DNA from 3 places in the Micromonospora sp. PTRAS2 genome. Region 3 is predicted to be linked to each of the others. Evidence: riboswitches for the same ligand, from Rfam matches in the RefSeq annotation. Region 3 holds a riboswitch; each other region holds the start of a gene.

Region 1 (5,019 bases), on a different contig from region 3:
AGGCACGCGACCGGGAAGCTGGTGGTCCGGCCCACGACGCCCACCCCCGGCGGTACGGTCACCCCCCGGCCGCCGTCGGCACCCGCCACCCCGCCCGCCGCCGACGCGCCGGCCGCACCAGGTGCGGCCCAGCCCTCGCCCACGCCGCCCTCGCCCACCTCGCCACGGGCCACCCGCCCCGCCCCCGGCCCCTCCGCCGCCCAGCCGCCGGCCGGCTCGTCGTCGGCGGGCTCGTCGCACGGCACCCAGCAGGTCGCCCAGCCGCCCTCAGGGCCGCAGCCCGCGATGGCCGCCGGAGCGTCCCGGGCGGGGGCGGGCGACCAGATGAACCGGCCCCTCGCCGTCTCCGCGGTACTCGCCGTCGCCAGCATCGTCGGAGCGCAGATCGGGGCCGTCCTCGGGCTACGCCGCCGGCCGGCGGTCGCCAGGGCCACCAGCAGCGCACGGGCCCTCGTCACCGGCCGGCACCGCCGGGACTGACCCCCGAGCCGAGGCACGGCACCGAGCCGGGCGGGGTCAAGCCGGGCCGGGCCGAGCCGGGCGGGGCCGAGCCGGGCCGGGCCGAGCCGGGCCGGGCCGGGCCGAGCGGGGCCGAGCCGAGCCGGGCGGGGCCGGGCGGGGCGAATGATCGACTTCATGTCGCCGACATGGGGGCATCCGGCGTGCGGGAAACCGCCATGTCGCCGACATGGCGGCCGGGCCCGCAGGTCTGGCCTGGGCCGGCCGGGCCTCAGGGCAGCCTCGCCTCCAGGACCCCGTCGACCACCCGGGTCGGCAGGATCTGCTGGTCGTTCCCGGACGGCCCGTGCATGACCTCGCCTCCGTTGAGCCGGAACGCGCTCCCGTGCCACGGGCAGACGACGCAGGCATGTCCGTCGATCTCGGTGACCTCGCCCTCGCCGAGCGGGCCGCTCTGGTGCGGGCAGCGCTCCAGCATCACCGTGACCTCGTCGCCGTGCCGGTAGAGGATCACCGAGACGTCGTCCACCTCGCGGGTGACCAGCTTCCGCTGGGGCAGGTTGGCCATGTCCGCCAGCGGGTGCCAGCCCTCGCCGATCCGGTGCAGTTCGGAGATGCTCTGGTTGACCTGCGCCCCCTGCTTGTACGCGAGGTGCCCGCCGAGGTACGCCCCCGCGCTCGCCGCGCCCAGCCCGAGGTAGGCCAGCGCCCGCCCCGTCCCGTGCCGCCCGCGCAGCCGGGCCGCCAGCGAGCCCGCGTACAGGGTCAGGCCGACGGCGTTGGCGGCGGCGTGCACCAGCCCGACGCGGCGCTGCTCCCGGGAGAGGGCCGCCCAGTCGTTCAGGCCGGCGATCGCCGCCGGGACGGCGCTGACGGTGCCCAGCCCCACCAGGGCGGTGGCCGCCCGGCGCTGGCCGGGCATCAGGTCGAGTACGGCCGCGCTGATCCAGGAGCCGACCGGCACCTGCACCAGCGCCGGGTGCAGCGGATGGCCGATGAAGACGCCGTGCAGCAGGTCGCGGACCCGCTGCGGGCGCAGAGTGGCCTGGACGCCGCGCTGCAGCCGGTCGCCGGCCTGGTCCAGGGCCGAAGCCTGTTCGAGTTTCGTCAAGAGTGCCCGCATTCCGTCCGACTTCCCGGCAGAAGCGGTCGCAAACCGGGCAGCCGTGCCGGGTGTCCGGCGTACGCACGGGTCGCGCGTACGCCGGACGCGGGACCCCGGCTACCGGCAGATGAACTGGGTGGTGCCGCTGTACTGGGTCGTGCTGCCGTCGAAGTAGCTGTAGCTGGCCCGCACCGGGTGGCCGAGGTTGCTGGCCGGGCAGGTGGCGAAGAGGGTCGACCCGGCGGTCGTGAAGGTGCCGACGCTGCCGGAGTACCAGGTGATGCTCCAGGTCGTCGTGCCGGCGCTGCTGGCGTCGCAGTAGAACTGAGACGCCATGGACTCGCAGAAGGGTGCCGGGGCGGCGGCGAGGGCCGGGGTGGCACCGGCGGCGAGGCCCAGGGCGGCGAGGGCGGACGCGGCCAGGACCTTGACGGTGGTACGCATGGAACTCCTCCCAACGTAGCTAAGTGATGACTCAGCGCCACGCCAGCCTAGCCACCGCATAGACGTACCTGAATTAGCCGTTTGGTCGGTCGGTCACCCGTTGCGGCCAGCGGTCGTGGTGCACCGCCTCGGCGAGGGGCCGGCGTCGCCGCCACCCGTGCCGCTCCAGGTCGGGCACGGCCTCCAGGTGCGTGACCGGCCCGACGCAGAGCCAGGCCACCGGCCGGATGCCGGCCGGCACGCCCAGCAGCTCGGCGAGGAACGGCTCCCGGTAGAAGGAGACCCACCCGACGCCCAGCCCCTCGGCGGTGGCGGCGAGCCAGAGGTTCTGGATGGCCAGGCAGACCGAGTAGAGGCCGGCGTCGGCGATGGCGTGCCGCCCGAGCACGGCCGGGCCGCCGCGCTCCGGGTCGTACGTGACGACGACCGCCAGCGTCGACTCCAGCACCCCGTCGATCTTGATACGCGCGAACCGCTCGGCCGCCGCGCCGTCCAGGGTGGCGGCGAACGTGGCCCGCTCGGCCTGCACGTGCCGGTGGAACCGGCGGCGGACGGCGGCGTCCCGGACCAGGACGAAGTCCCACGGCTGCGAGTACCCGACGCTGGGCGCGGCGTGCGCGGCGTCGAGGATCCGGTGCAGGGTGTCGGCCGGCACCGGCTCCCCGGTGAACTGGGCCCGGACGTCCCGGCGGCGGTGGATGGCGTCGTAGAGTTCCACAGGCAGGCTCCCGCTGCGCTCGGCCCACCCAGCGGGTGGGCGGTCGACGCGAGGCCGGTCTTCGGACTCCCGGATCGACGCCTGCCCGTCCGCCTTCCCAGCCGCACGGCCAGTGGCTGCGCTCCTCGCGCGTGGACGGTGGCTCCCCGGTCACCGCGGCGGGCCCGTGCCGGATTCACACCGGCTTCCCGATTCTCCCCGCACCCGCGGGGCACCTCGCATGATCGTGCCGCCGGCGATGCTAACCCGTGTCAGCGGTGCAGCGTCCGGCCGGGCAGTTCCCCGTACGTGGTGAGGTAACGGGCGGCGAAGCGGCGCGGGTCGGCGAATCCCCAGCGCGCGGCGGTCGCGGCCACGGAGGTGCCGTCGCCGGGCGTGGCCCGGGACAGTTCCTGGCGGGCCAGGTCGAGTCGCACCCGACGCAGGTAGGCCAGGGGGGTCATGCCGAGCTGACTGCGGAACGCGAGCTGCACGGCGCGGGGGGTGGCGCCGGCGGCGCGGGCGATGTCGACGAGGCCGATGTCGGTCCCGGCGGCGGACTCGATGAAGGCGATCGCCCGGCGCAGGGTCCCCGCGTGGGCGTCGGCCCGGTCGCACGGCCGGTCCTCCCGGAGGGCGTTGCTGGGAAACGCGGCGAGCGTCGCCGCGGCGAGCAGGCGGCCGAGGCCACCGAGGACGAGCGGGGACGCGCCCGGCGCGCCGCCGGCGGCCATGACGGACTCCGCGTACCGGACGGTCTGCCGCCACCGCCACTCCGCCTCGGCGCGGATCGGCCGGAAGCTGACGAACCGCAGGGGTGCCAGCGGCCGGTCCGGATCGGCGCGGGCGACCTGGTCGATCAGCGAGAGGTCCAGCAGGACGCAGGTCACGTCCAGGTCGCTGGACCACGAGGAGCCGGGCAGGTCGGGCTGGTACAGCACGGCGACCTCGCCGGGCCCGACCATCTCGTCGACACCGTCGCAGCGGCGCCCGAAGCACCCCCGGCGGGGGGCGGCGAGCAGGACGTACCCGAGGGGTTCCGCCTGCACCCGCAGGTCGAGGGCGATGCTGACGTCGTCGATGCAGAACGCACCGGCGTTCCACCGGTCGTGGCGGAGCGGAAGCCCGGTCGGCACGGCGGCCAGCCGCACGCTGCGTCCGTACGCGGTCTCGTAGACGTGCGCCGCCTCCGCCGGGTCGCTGGTCGAGAACCGGGTGAGCGTGGGCGGGCCGTGATTACCCGAAGTCACCAATTCACCCCCCTGGGTCACGAGGGAGCCTAGCTACCCGCGCGGGCGGACAGTGCAACGGCACGCCGGAGCGCCACCTCCCAGGCCCGAGGGATTCTCGCCGCCGGTCAGCTCCGCAGGGTCTGGCTGGGCGGCCGCCCGTAGGCCCGGCGGTACTCGGTGGCGAACCGGCCCAGGTGAGCGAAGCCCCACCGGGCGGCGACGGCGGCCACGGTGAGGCCCGCGCCGGGCTCGGCGGCCTGGAGTTCGGTGTGCACCCGTTCCAGGCGTACCCGTCGCAGATAGCGCGTCGGGGTGGTGTCGAGGTGCTTGCGGAATGCCTGCTGGAGCGCCCGCGCGCCCAGCCCGGCCGCGACCGCCACGTCGGTCACGGTCAGGGCCTGGTCCGCGTACTGCTCGATGTAGGCGACCGCACGACGGACCGCGGCCGGCGCGACGCCCCCCGCGCCGCGCGTCGGCGCCTCGGTCATCGTCGTGTTGGGAAACGTGGCCAGCGCGACGGCCACCAGCAGGCCCGTCGCCTCCGCCTGCACCAGCGCGTTGGACCCGAACGCGGCGCCCGGCAGCGCCACCTGGGTGAGATAGCGCGTGGTGTTGCGCCAGAGCTGGGCGGCGGACGGGGACACCGGCGACAGCCCCTGGAACCGCAGGTCGACCGGCGCGAGGCCGCACCGCTCCTGCGCCACCCGCCGCACGTCGGCCAGGGGAAGCTCCACGGCGAGGACCTCCATGTCGCGGTGCAGGATCGCCCTGGTCCGCCCAGGCGGCACCAGCAGCAGGTCACCCGCGCCGGCCATCACCTCCCCGGCCCCGACGTCGACCCCCCAGCCGCCGGAGAGCACCTCCGCCACCCCGACGACGTCCCGGGTGAACACGTCGTTGTCCGCGTTCATCGGATAGCGCACCCGGGCCACGCTGGCCGAGCCAAACCGCGCGTGGGCGGCCCGGAAGACGACCCCACCGCGGCGGTCGAAGGCGCGGAGCCGATGCTCGGGGTAGGCCGCCAACAGCCAGCGGTGCGCCTCGTCCGGGTCGTCCGTGACGAGCCGCGACCACAGCCCCGA
Region 2 (5,019 bases), on a different contig from region 3:
CCGGGTAGTAGTTGATGTCGATCACCCGGTCGAGGAACACCACCGCCGTGCGGACGGTCGCGCGCAGCCGGTCCCAGTCGACGCCGTCGGCACCCACGTGCGCGCCCAGGTTGACCGAGCCGAGGTTGCACACCGCCGTCTCGGCGTCGTCGTTGACCTCCAGGATCTCGGTGCACAGGTTCGACAGGTGGATCACGTTGCCCGGCTCGCCGGTCTGGTTGGACAGCCGGTTGGACGCGTCCTTGAACGTCATCCACCCGTTGCCGGTCTGCGCGAGCGTGCGCATCATCCGCCCGTACAGGTCGCGGGCCCGGACCGTGCCGACGGCCTTCTTCTCCGCCGCCCGGTACGCGGAGTCGAACGCCTCGCCGTACAGGTCGGGCAGCTCGGGGGCGTCGGACGGGTCGATCAGCGACCAGTCGCCGTCGGCCTCGACCCGGCGCATGAACTCGTCCGGGATCCAGTTGGCCAGGTTCAGGTTGTGGGTGCGCCGGGACTCCTCGCCGGTGTTGTCCCGCAGCTCCAGGAACTCCTCGATGTCCGGGTGCCACGGCTCCAGGTAGACGCAGGCCGCGCCCTTGCGCCGGCCGCCCTGGTTGACCGCCGCCACCCCGGCGTCGAGCGTCTTGAGAAACGGCACGATCCCGTTCGAGCGCCCGTTGGTGCCCCGGATCAACGCGCCCCGGCCGCGCACCCGCGACCAGGAGATGCCGATGCCGCCGGAGAACTTCGACAGCTTCGCCACCTGGTGGTAGCGCTCGTAGATGGAGTCGAGTTCGTCGCGCGGCGAGTCGACCAGGAAGCACGACGACATCTGGGTGTGCCGGGTGCCGGAGTTGAACAGCGTCGGCGAGCTGGGCAGGTACGCCAGGGTGGACATCAGGCGGTAGAAGTCGACCGCCTCCCCCGCCGTCTGCGACAGCCCGCAGGCCACCCGCAGCAGCCAGTACTGCGGCGTCTCCACCACGAGCCGGGTCTGCGGGTGCCGCAGCAGGTAACGGTCGGCGACCGTGCGCAGGCCGAAGTACTCGAACCGCAGGTCCCCGGCCGGGTCGACGGCGTCGTCCAGCTCGCGGGCGTGGGCGGCCACGAAGGCGGCCGTGCCGTCGCCGATCAGGCCCAGGCCGTGGGCGTACCGGATGGACTGGCTGAAGCTTTCCACCTGCTGCCCGCGGACCTCCTCGGCCACGTACGCGGCCAGCAGCCGCGCCGCCAGCTTCGAGTACTGCGGTTCCTCGCCGATCAGCTCCGCCGCCGTCTGGATCGACAGCTTGTCCAGCTCGGCCGTGGTCGCCCCGTCGTACAGGCCGCTGATCGTCTTCGTCGCCACCCGCAGCGGGTCGACCTCGTCCAGGTCGGCGACCCAGCGCTGCACCGCTTCGACGATCTTGTTGACGTCCACCGGCTCGGTGTCGCCGTCCCGCTTACGGACCTGCATGACGTGCCGGCGTTGCCCCGGCCCCGCCTGCTCGCGCGTCGCGCTCATGTTCGCCCTCCTCAAGCCCGTCCCCGAGGTCGAGGGCGCGCGGGAGGACGCCGCCGGACACCCGCGACGGCACAACCCGCCGCCGCTGCCGGCTGATGGCGTCGGCCGTCCCACGCGGCCTTCGACCGCCGCACGCGTCGCGTGCGGCACGCTGGCAGGTCTTCGGACTCGCGGGCGTCGTGCTCGGTGCCTACTGACCGTCGCTTCCCAGGCCCCGCCGGGCCCAGTGCTTCGTTGACGGCGGTCGTTCCCACTCACCGCTGCGGGGCAGCCCCGGAATCACACCGGGTTCCCTCTTGCCTCGACCACCGTGGACCGATGGCCGAACCAGCTACGGGTGACACCATATATGGGCGCAAGGCGAAGATGGCAACACCAGATGATGTGTCGGGCGAGTCGCCTCGCAGCGTGACTTTCCCCTCACGCCAGGTGAGTGGCGACCACGGGCCACCCGCCGGACGACGGGCCAGCCCGCAGGTGCGCGGGCTGGCCCGGATCCGGGTTTGCGGCCGGCTAGGAGGTCTTCAGGCTCCACTGCTGGTTCGCGCCGCCGTTGCACGACCACAGGACGATCTTCGTGCCGTTGGCGGTGGCGGCGCCGCTGGCGTCCAGGCAGAGCCCCGACGCGACGCCCGTGATGCTGCCGTTGGCGTTGACGTTCCACTGCTGGTTGCTGCCGCCGTTGCAGTCCCAGATCACGACCGTGGTGCCGTTGCTGGTGCCCTGGCCGTAGGCGTCCAGGCACTTGTTGCCGTACACCTGGAGCTGGCGGCTCGACGTGTAGGTCCACCGCTGGTTGCTGCCGCCGCCGCAGTCGAAGAGCTGCACCTGGGTGCCGTTGGTCGTCGTCGAGTTCGGCACGTCCACGCAGCGGTTGGACTGGGTGCCGACGATGGTGCCCTGCTGGCCGTTGCCGCCGTTCGCCGGGGGCGGCGCCACCACGGCCGGCGCGGCCGACACGACGGTCGCCCGGTCCAGCGCGACGGAGCCGTTGCCGACGACCCGCACCCGCACGACGTGCTGCCCCTGGGTGAGGGTGCCGCTGTTGAAGAGCGCCACGTTGCCGCGACGGGCGGACGCCTGGAAGCTGACCGTCTGCTCCGGGCCGCCGTCGACCGAGACGGCGGCCGAGCCGTGCGACGGGTCCTGCACCCCGAACAGCACCACGCGGTTGCCGGTGACGGTGAGGGTGGCCGTGTCACCGGCCGTGCCGCTGCGGGTGTAGTCCTTGCTGAAGGTCTGGTTGTCCCCGACGGCCTGCCAGCTCCCCGCGTAGGTGAAGCTCTGCCGGTCGTTGACGTCGACCGGGAAGCCGAACGTGTACGCGCCGCTGGTCGGCACGATCGGGTCGGTGAACGCGGTCGTGTTCACGGTGACGTTCGCCGACGTCAGGCCCGGCGCCGACGCCGTCAGCGTCACCGCGCCGGTCTGGCCCAGCGCGCTCTTGAGATACACCGCGCCGGTGCCGGCCTCCAGGGCCAGCGGGCTCTCCCCCACGACCGCCCCGGGCCCGGTGACGGTGAACGACACGGGGGCGCTGTTGGTGGGTACCACCTGGTTGTTGCTGTCGAGGGCCTTGACCACGACGCGGGTCATGTCCCCGCCGTCGGCCTTGATCGCGGAGTCGTCGGCCGTCAGCGTCAGCCGGGTCGCCGCGCCCGGGGTGTGCCGGGTGTCGGTGGCCACGACCTGCCCGCCGATCCAGCAGTCGGCCCGCAGTTGCCCGCTGCTCACGGTGATCCCGGTGAACTGGAACATCGGGTGCGGCAGGCTCGTGTACGCGTTGGGGTTGATGCGCCCGCGGGACGCGCCGTTGACGAACAGCTCGACCTGCTGGCAGTTGCCGCCGACGTAGACGGTGCCGCTGGAGACGCCGGGCGTCCACTGGCTGGCGATCGACACGTACGGCCCGTACAGCGCCGGGTCGCGCTGCGAGGCGTACGCGGCGGCGGCGATCTTCGGGATCCGGAAGATGTCCGAGACGCCGTGGTAGCAGGTGTAGTCCTGGCAGGACGGCGGGGTCACGAACGTGGTGTTGTAGTCGAAGGCCGCCCAGCCCAGCGCGCCGGCCATGTTCGACCTGCCGGCGGCGGTGTTCTGCACGTTCAGGTGCACCCGCATCGTGTTGACCTGCGTCTGCTCCGGGTCCCACGACTTGTGCGGGGAGGTGTGCCCGACCGCCTCGGTGACCAGCCACGGCAGCACGGTCGGCGCTTCCGCGGTGCCGGAGAAGTCGTTGTAGGTGTAGACGTCCTCCAGCAGCTCGCTGCCCTTGAAGTTGCGCACGCCGCCGGTGGGACGCGACGGGTCGAGCTGCCGGGCCAGGTTGTTGGTGCGGGTGTAGAAGTTGTGGTTGTCGCCGGACTCGTTGATCCGCACCCCCCACAGCACGACCGACGGGTGGTTGCGGTCGCGCATCACCATCTCGCGGACGTTCTCCACCGCGATGTCCTGCCACGCGGTGTTGCCGATGTGCTGCCAGCCGGGGATCTCCTCCATCACCAGCAGACCGATCTCGTCGGCGCGGTCGAGGAACTCCGGGTCCTGCGGGTAGTGCGAGGTCCGCACGATGTTCGCGCCGAGTTCGTACTTGATGATGTCGGCGTCCTTGGCCTGGAGCCGGTTGGGCGCGGCCCGGCCGATGTAGGGGTAGGACTCGTGCCGGTTGAGCCCGCGCAGCTTCAGCGCCTGGCCGTTGATGTAGAACTTGCCGTCGCTCTTGTTGAACTGGATGCTCCGGATGCCGATCCGGGTCTTGTGCTCGTCCACGTAGGTGGAGCCGTCGCGCACCTGCGTGTAGACGGTGTAGAGGTACGGGCGGTCCGGGTGCCAGGCGGTGGGGTTGGCGATCGTGCTGGTGTTGTAGGCGAACTCGACGGCCGACTGCGCGCCGATGGTCTGGGTGGCCGTGCCGGTGGCCACGACGTTGTTGGTGGCGTCGACGACCTGGGTGACGACGGTGACCGACCGGGACTGTGCGCTGTCGTTGCGCACCCGGGTCCGCGCGTTCACCGTGTTGGTGTTCGGCGTGGTGAGGTACGTCCAGTCCACGTGCACCGGGTCGGCGACGATCATGTTGACGTCGCGGACGATCCCGCCCCAGACGTAGTAGTCGATCGCGCCGCCCTCCGGCGGGATGTCGTTGCGGGTCATGGAGTCGACCTTCACCGCGATCACGTTGTCGGCGCCGCCGATGTTGAGGTACGGCGTGACGTCGTACGTGAAGGACGTGTAGGCGCCCTTGTGCTGGCCGACGAAGGTGCCGTTGACGTAGACGTCGGCGACCTTCGCGACGCCCTGGAACTCGACCGCGATCCGGCGGCCGGCGTACTGGGTGGGCAGCGTGAAGTGGCGGCGGTACCACGAGGCGGGCACCTCGAAGTCGCCCTTGGGGAAGCCCTTGTGCGGATGGGTCCGGAAGTAGGGCAGGGTCACGGGGACGAAGCCGCTCTCGTCGAGCCCCACGGCCTGCCCGGCCCCGCCGGGCACGTCACCGGAGAACAGCCAGTTGGTGTTGAAGTTGAGCACGGACC
Region 3 (5,019 bases):
ACGGAGGGGTAGGCGGGTGCACGGGCGAGCGCGCCGGTGTGCGGCGGTTGCGCAGAGTGGTCAGTCGGTGGCGGGCTTCGGGTCGCGGTGGCGGTCCGGGTCGCGGTGGCGGTCCGGGCGCAGCCAGACGCGCAGCGGACCGACCCGCCGGAAACCCGCCTCCTCGGCCGGCGGCAGGCCGCCGCCGGATTCGTAGCCGACCAGCGGCCGGCCCGGGCAGGCGGCCACGACGCCGCGCCACACCCCGGCGAGATCCCCGTCGGCGGCGAAGACGTTGGAGACCCCGACCGCCGGGCCGCAGTCGGTGAGCACGGCGCCTGCGGTGACCGCGCCGTCGCCCGCGCGCCGGGCGAGGATCGTCACCCGCGGGTCGGCCAGCAGCGCCGGCCGGCGTAGGGCCTTGCTGCCGGCTGCGGCGGACCAGGCGGCCAGCCCCCGCGCCGACGTGACCGGAGCCAGCGCCGTCGGGCCCGCCCCAGGCGGCGCGACGAGCGGCGCGACGAGCGGCGTGCCGGGCGGCGTGAGGGGCGACGCGACGAGCGGCGTCGCGGGCGGCCCGGCGGGCGGGCGGTGGATCCACTCGGCCGCGAAGAGCACCCGGAAGCCGTGCGGGGCGAGATCCAGGTCGGCGAAGCTGTCCTTCACCGACGCGCCGGGCCCGGCGTCGATCCGGGCCAGCAGTCGGGCGGCGTCCACGCCCGGGCGCAGCGTCACCGCGTCCGGATACCACGGTGGGGAACGGCGGGGCACCGTCCAGGCGTCCGTGTCGCGCGCCCCCACGAGGCCGTGGGCCCGGCCGACCAGGTCGCACCAGTCGGCGTTGTCCCGCGCCGCCACCGCCCGCCACGCCACCACGGGGCGAGTGTACGGGGAGGCCCGGGCGGGGTCAGCTTCCTCTCATCCCGCGTCCAGCAGGCTGCCAGGCGGGGATGGTCCACTGGAGCGTACGCCGAGGAGAGGAGCCGGGCATGGGCTGGTTCAGCCGCCGCCGACCCGCCGCCGACGGAACTCCGACGAAGCTCGACCGCGAGGCGACGCCGGACGACCTCGCCGCCCTGGAGGCGTTCGTCCGCAGCCGCCGGGGGGTGGAGTTCTATCTGGAACCGGAGACCACCGCGACCGACACCACGGTGATGGCGATCGCCCACGACGGCGAGTGGATCCGTCGGCGGACCGGGTCGCCGCGGGCCGCCGCGAAGATCGCCCAACGGCACGCCGTGCCGTTGTACGAGGCCGCGCGCACCGGATACCCGGAGCGCATGCGGGCCTGGAACCGGGCGCACCCGGAGCGCCGGGCGCACTGACCCGCCGGGCCGGCGCACTGACCCGCGTCGGCGCGCACCGGCCCGCCGCGCGGCGTCGCTCAGCGCACGTGCGCGGCGATGGCGCGCGCGCAGTCGAGCGACTCGGTGCGGCCGGTGTCGACCTCGACGTCGTAGCGGACGCCCTCGTGCACGGTCTCGGCCTGCGTCGCCGCCATCCCGATCACCCGGTCGCCCCGGGCGATCTCCCGGCCCGCCGCGACGGCCGGGGCGCACCGCACCCCGGCCCACAGCACCTCGAGACCGGTCAGGTAGCCGCGGAGGCGCTCCTGGGACGCGCCGCCACCGAGGAAGACCTCGTCCAGGACGATCCGCGCCCCGGCGCCCGCCATCGCGGCGATGCCGACCAGCCAGGCGTGCTGCACGGCGAGGAAGTCCTCCCCGACGTCGACCTCGCCCCGCCGGCCGAAGCTCAGCCCGGCGGGGGAACCCAGCATGGCCGGCGGCAGCCGGTCGATCAGGTCGTCCACGCCGAAACTGATCCACGGGTGCGGCAGGACGCGCTGGAGGCACCGGACGATCGCGGACTTGCCCGAGCTGGAGCCGCCGTTGAGCACGATGACCTGCGTCGCCACCTGATCGGTTTCCCTTCGGGCAATTCCCGTCTCGCGCGAGCGGGTGATGATCGGAATCAGCCTAACCAATCCGCGGGTCGGTCGGCGGGAAAGGACGCGCGAAGCGACCCGGAGCCATCGGCGTACGACAATTGCTTGTGCCGCATCCGATTCCTTGAGCCATTGTCGTCACTCGATGTCGAGCGGGGTGGGAGTGGCCGGGAGCCCGGCGTTGACCGGCGGCGGTCGGGTGTGGCAGCATTCGCGGCCTGACGGCAGTGAAGGAAGCCGGTGCGATTCCGGCGCGGTCCCGCCACTGTCACCGGGGAGCGATCCCCCCTCGTGAGTCACGGCCGTGTGTCTGCGGTTGGAAGGCCGGGGGAGAGCGTCGATCCGGGAGCCAGGATACTTCGGCCGTCGGAGCGACCCCAGGGCGTGGACACCCGAGGAGGACCCGATGACGCACGGCGTCTCGCACATCGACGACCATCGTCGCCGCCTGCTGGCGCGCGGCAGCCTGCCCGCGCCCCGTCGCCGCACCTGAGCCCGCGCACCGCGCCATGCTGCGCGCCCGGCGCCCCGGCCGTCGCCGGTGAACCGGCCGCAGGCCCGCCGTACCCGCTGAACCCGCGCCCCTGCCTGCCCGCCGGCGGCCCACCCGCCGCCCGGTGCGTCACTCTCCGGAGCCTTCCGTGCGCATCCTGCTGCTGTCTACCGCCGACACCGACCTGCTCGCCGCCCGGGCCAGTGGCGCCGGCTACCGGCTGGCCAACCCCGCCCGGGTCGCCGCCGACGCCGTGCCGGCGCTGCTCGACGGCGTCGACCTCGCCGTCGTACGGCTGCTCGGCGGCCGGCAGGCGTGGCCGGACGGCCTCGCGGCCGTGCTCGGCTCCGGGGTGCCGACGGTCGTCCTCGGCGGCGAGGCGGTCCCCGACGCCGAGCTGATGGCCGCGTCCACCGTGGCCTCCGGGGTGGCCACCGACGCCCTGGCGTACCTGGTCGAGGGCGGGCCGGGCAACCTCGCCGAGCTGGCCCGGTTCCTCTCCGACACGGTGCTGCTCACCGGCGAGGGCTTCGCCCCGCCCGCGCCCACCCCCGGGCACGGCGTCCACGGCGACCGCCCCCACAAGCCCGAGCGGCCGACCGTCGGGATCGTCTTCTACCGGGCGCACGCCCTGGCGGGGAACACCGCCTTCGTCGACGCCCTCGCCGACGCGGTCGACGCCGCCGGGGCGAACCCCCTGCCGATCTTCTGCGGCTCGCTGCGCGGGCTCGCCCCCGGCGACGGGCCGCTGGAGCTGTTCGCCCGCTGCGACGCCCTCGTCGTCACCGTGCTCGCCGCCGGCGGGACCGTGGCCGCCGACGCCTCCGGCGGGGGCGACGACGACGCCTGGGACGTCGGCGCGCTCGCCGCCCTCGACGTGCCGATCGTGCAGGCGCTCTGCCTCACCAGCACCCGCGAGCAGTGGGCCGGCAGCGACGCCGGTCTGTCCCCACTGGACGCCGCCATGCAGGTGGCCATCCCCGAGTTCGACGGCCGGATCGTCACCGTGCCGTTCTCGTTCAAGCGGATCGACGCCGACGGGCTGTCGGTCTACGAGCCCGACCCCGAGCGGGCCGCCCGGGTCGCCGGGATCGCCACGCGTCAGGCCCGGCTGCGGCACGTGCCCAACGCCGACAAGCGGCTGGCGATCGTGCTCAGCTCCTACCCGACGAAGCACTCCCGGGTCGGCAACGCCGTCGGCCTGGACACCCCCGCCTCGGCGGTGCGGCTGCTCGCCGCGCTGGCCGCCGCCGGCTACCACCTCGGGGACCGGCCGGTGCCCGACGACGGGGACACGCTCATCCACGCCCTGATCGCCGCCGGCGGCCACGACGTGGAGTGGCTCACCCCCGAGCAGCTCGCCGACGCCGACGCCCGGGTGCCGCAGGCAAGCTACCGGCGTTGGTTCGACGCGGTCCCGGCCGGGCTGCGCGACCGGATCCGCGAGCACTGGGGCGAGCCGCCCGGCGAGCTGTACGTCGACGACGGCCACGTCGTGCTCGCCGGCCTGCGGCTGGGCAACGTGCTGCTGGCGATCCAGCCGCCGCGCGGCTTCGGCGAGAACCCGATCGCCATCTACCACGATCCCGACCTGCCGCCCAGCCACCACTACCTCGCCGCGTACCGCTGGCTGGCCGCGCCGGAGGCCGACGGCGGGTTCGGCGCGGACGCCGTGGTGCACCTCGGCAAGCACGGCACGCTGGAGTGGCTGCCCGGCAAGGGCCTCGGCCTGGCCGCCGACTGCGCCCCCGACGCCGTCCTCGGCGACCTGCCGCTGGTGTACCCGTTCATCGTCAACGACCCCGGCGAGGGCACCCAGGCCAAGCGCCGCGCCCACGCCGTCGTCGTCGACCACCTCGTTCCGCCGATGGCCCGCGCCGAGACGTACGGCGACCTGGCGAAACTCGAACAGCTCCTCGACGAGTACGCCACCGTGCAGGCCCTCGACCCGGCGAAGGTGCCGACGGTGCGGGCGCAGATCTGGGACCTGGTGCGCGCCGCCGAGCTGCACCACGACCTGCACACCGCCGACATGCCCGCCGCCGACGACTTCGACGACTTCGTGCTGCACCTCGACGGGTACCTGTGCGAGGTCAAGGACGTGCAGATCCGCGACGGCCTGCACGTCCTCGGCGGCGCGCCCACCGGCGACGCCCGGGTCAACCTGGTCCTCGCCGTGCTGCGCGCCCCCCAGGTGTGGGGCGGGGTGCGCGCCCTGCCCGGCCTGCGCCAGGCGCTCGCCGCCGCGTACGGCCTCGACGAGGCCGCTCTGCTCGCCGAGCCGGGACGGCGCATCGCCGTGCCGAAGGAGCTGACCGCCGTGGCCGACGGCCCCGCCGGCACCGCCGCCGACGCCGTCGACCTGATCGAGGGCCTGGCCCGCCGTCTCGTCGTCGCCATGGAGACCCTCGGCTGGGCCGCCGCCGAGGCCAGCACCACCACCGACGCCGCCGCCAGCACCGACGCCAGCACCGCCGCCGACGCCATCGCCGACCGTGTCGATGCCGTCGTCGCGGAGGTCGCCGGCCGGGCGATCCCCGACGCCGCCGACGTGCTGCGCTTCGCCGCCCGCGAGGTGGTGCCCCGGCTGGCGCGGACC

The links. Region 3 has a riboswitch for cobalamin ahead of cobN (cobaltochelatase subunit CobN). Riboswitches for the same ligand answer to the same signal wherever they lie in the genome.
Region 1: it holds a riboswitch for cobalamin, as region 3 does, so the genes downstream of both, bluB (5,6-dimethylbenzimidazole synthase) here and cobN (cobaltochelatase subunit CobN) in region 3, are expected to answer to the same signal.
Region 2: it holds a riboswitch for cobalamin, as region 3 does, so the genes downstream of both, ACVMYR_RS23460 (ribonucleoside-diphosphate reductase subunit alpha) here and cobN (cobaltochelatase subunit CobN) in region 3, are expected to answer to the same signal.

What each region holds. Positions count from the first base shown of each region.
Region 1 is NZ_JBSWBU010000001.1:663,993-669,011, forward strand. Features, by position in the region: gene ACVMYR_RS03175 (LysM peptidoglycan-binding domain-containing protein) at 1-480, shown strand, start outside; gene ACVMYR_RS03180 (Rieske 2Fe-2S domain-containing protein) at 731-1,582, opposite strand; gene ACVMYR_RS03185 (hypothetical protein) at 1,682-2,008, opposite strand; gene bluB (5,6-dimethylbenzimidazole synthase) at 2,082-2,726, opposite strand; cobalamin riboswitch at 2,762-2,960, opposite strand; gene ACVMYR_RS03195 (AraC family transcriptional regulator) at 2,978-3,955, opposite strand; gene ACVMYR_RS03200 (AraC family transcriptional regulator) at 4,063-5,019, opposite strand, start outside.
Region 2 is NZ_JBSWBU010000008.1:108,456-113,474, reverse strand. Features, by position in the region: gene ACVMYR_RS23460 (ribonucleoside-diphosphate reductase subunit alpha) at 1-1,486, opposite strand, end outside; cobalamin riboswitch at 1,623-1,833, opposite strand; gene ACVMYR_RS23455 (glycoside hydrolase family 2 TIM barrel-domain containing protein) at 2,000-5,019, opposite strand, start outside.
Region 3 is NZ_JBSWBU010000009.1:124,829-129,847, forward strand. Features, by position in the region: gene ACVMYR_RS24990 (hypothetical protein) at 61-855, opposite strand; gene ACVMYR_RS24995 (hypothetical protein) at 969-1,304, shown strand; gene cpt (chloramphenicol phosphotransferase CPT) at 1,364-1,897, opposite strand; cobalamin riboswitch at 2,158-2,287, shown strand; gene cobN (cobaltochelatase subunit CobN) at 2,569-5,019, shown strand, end outside.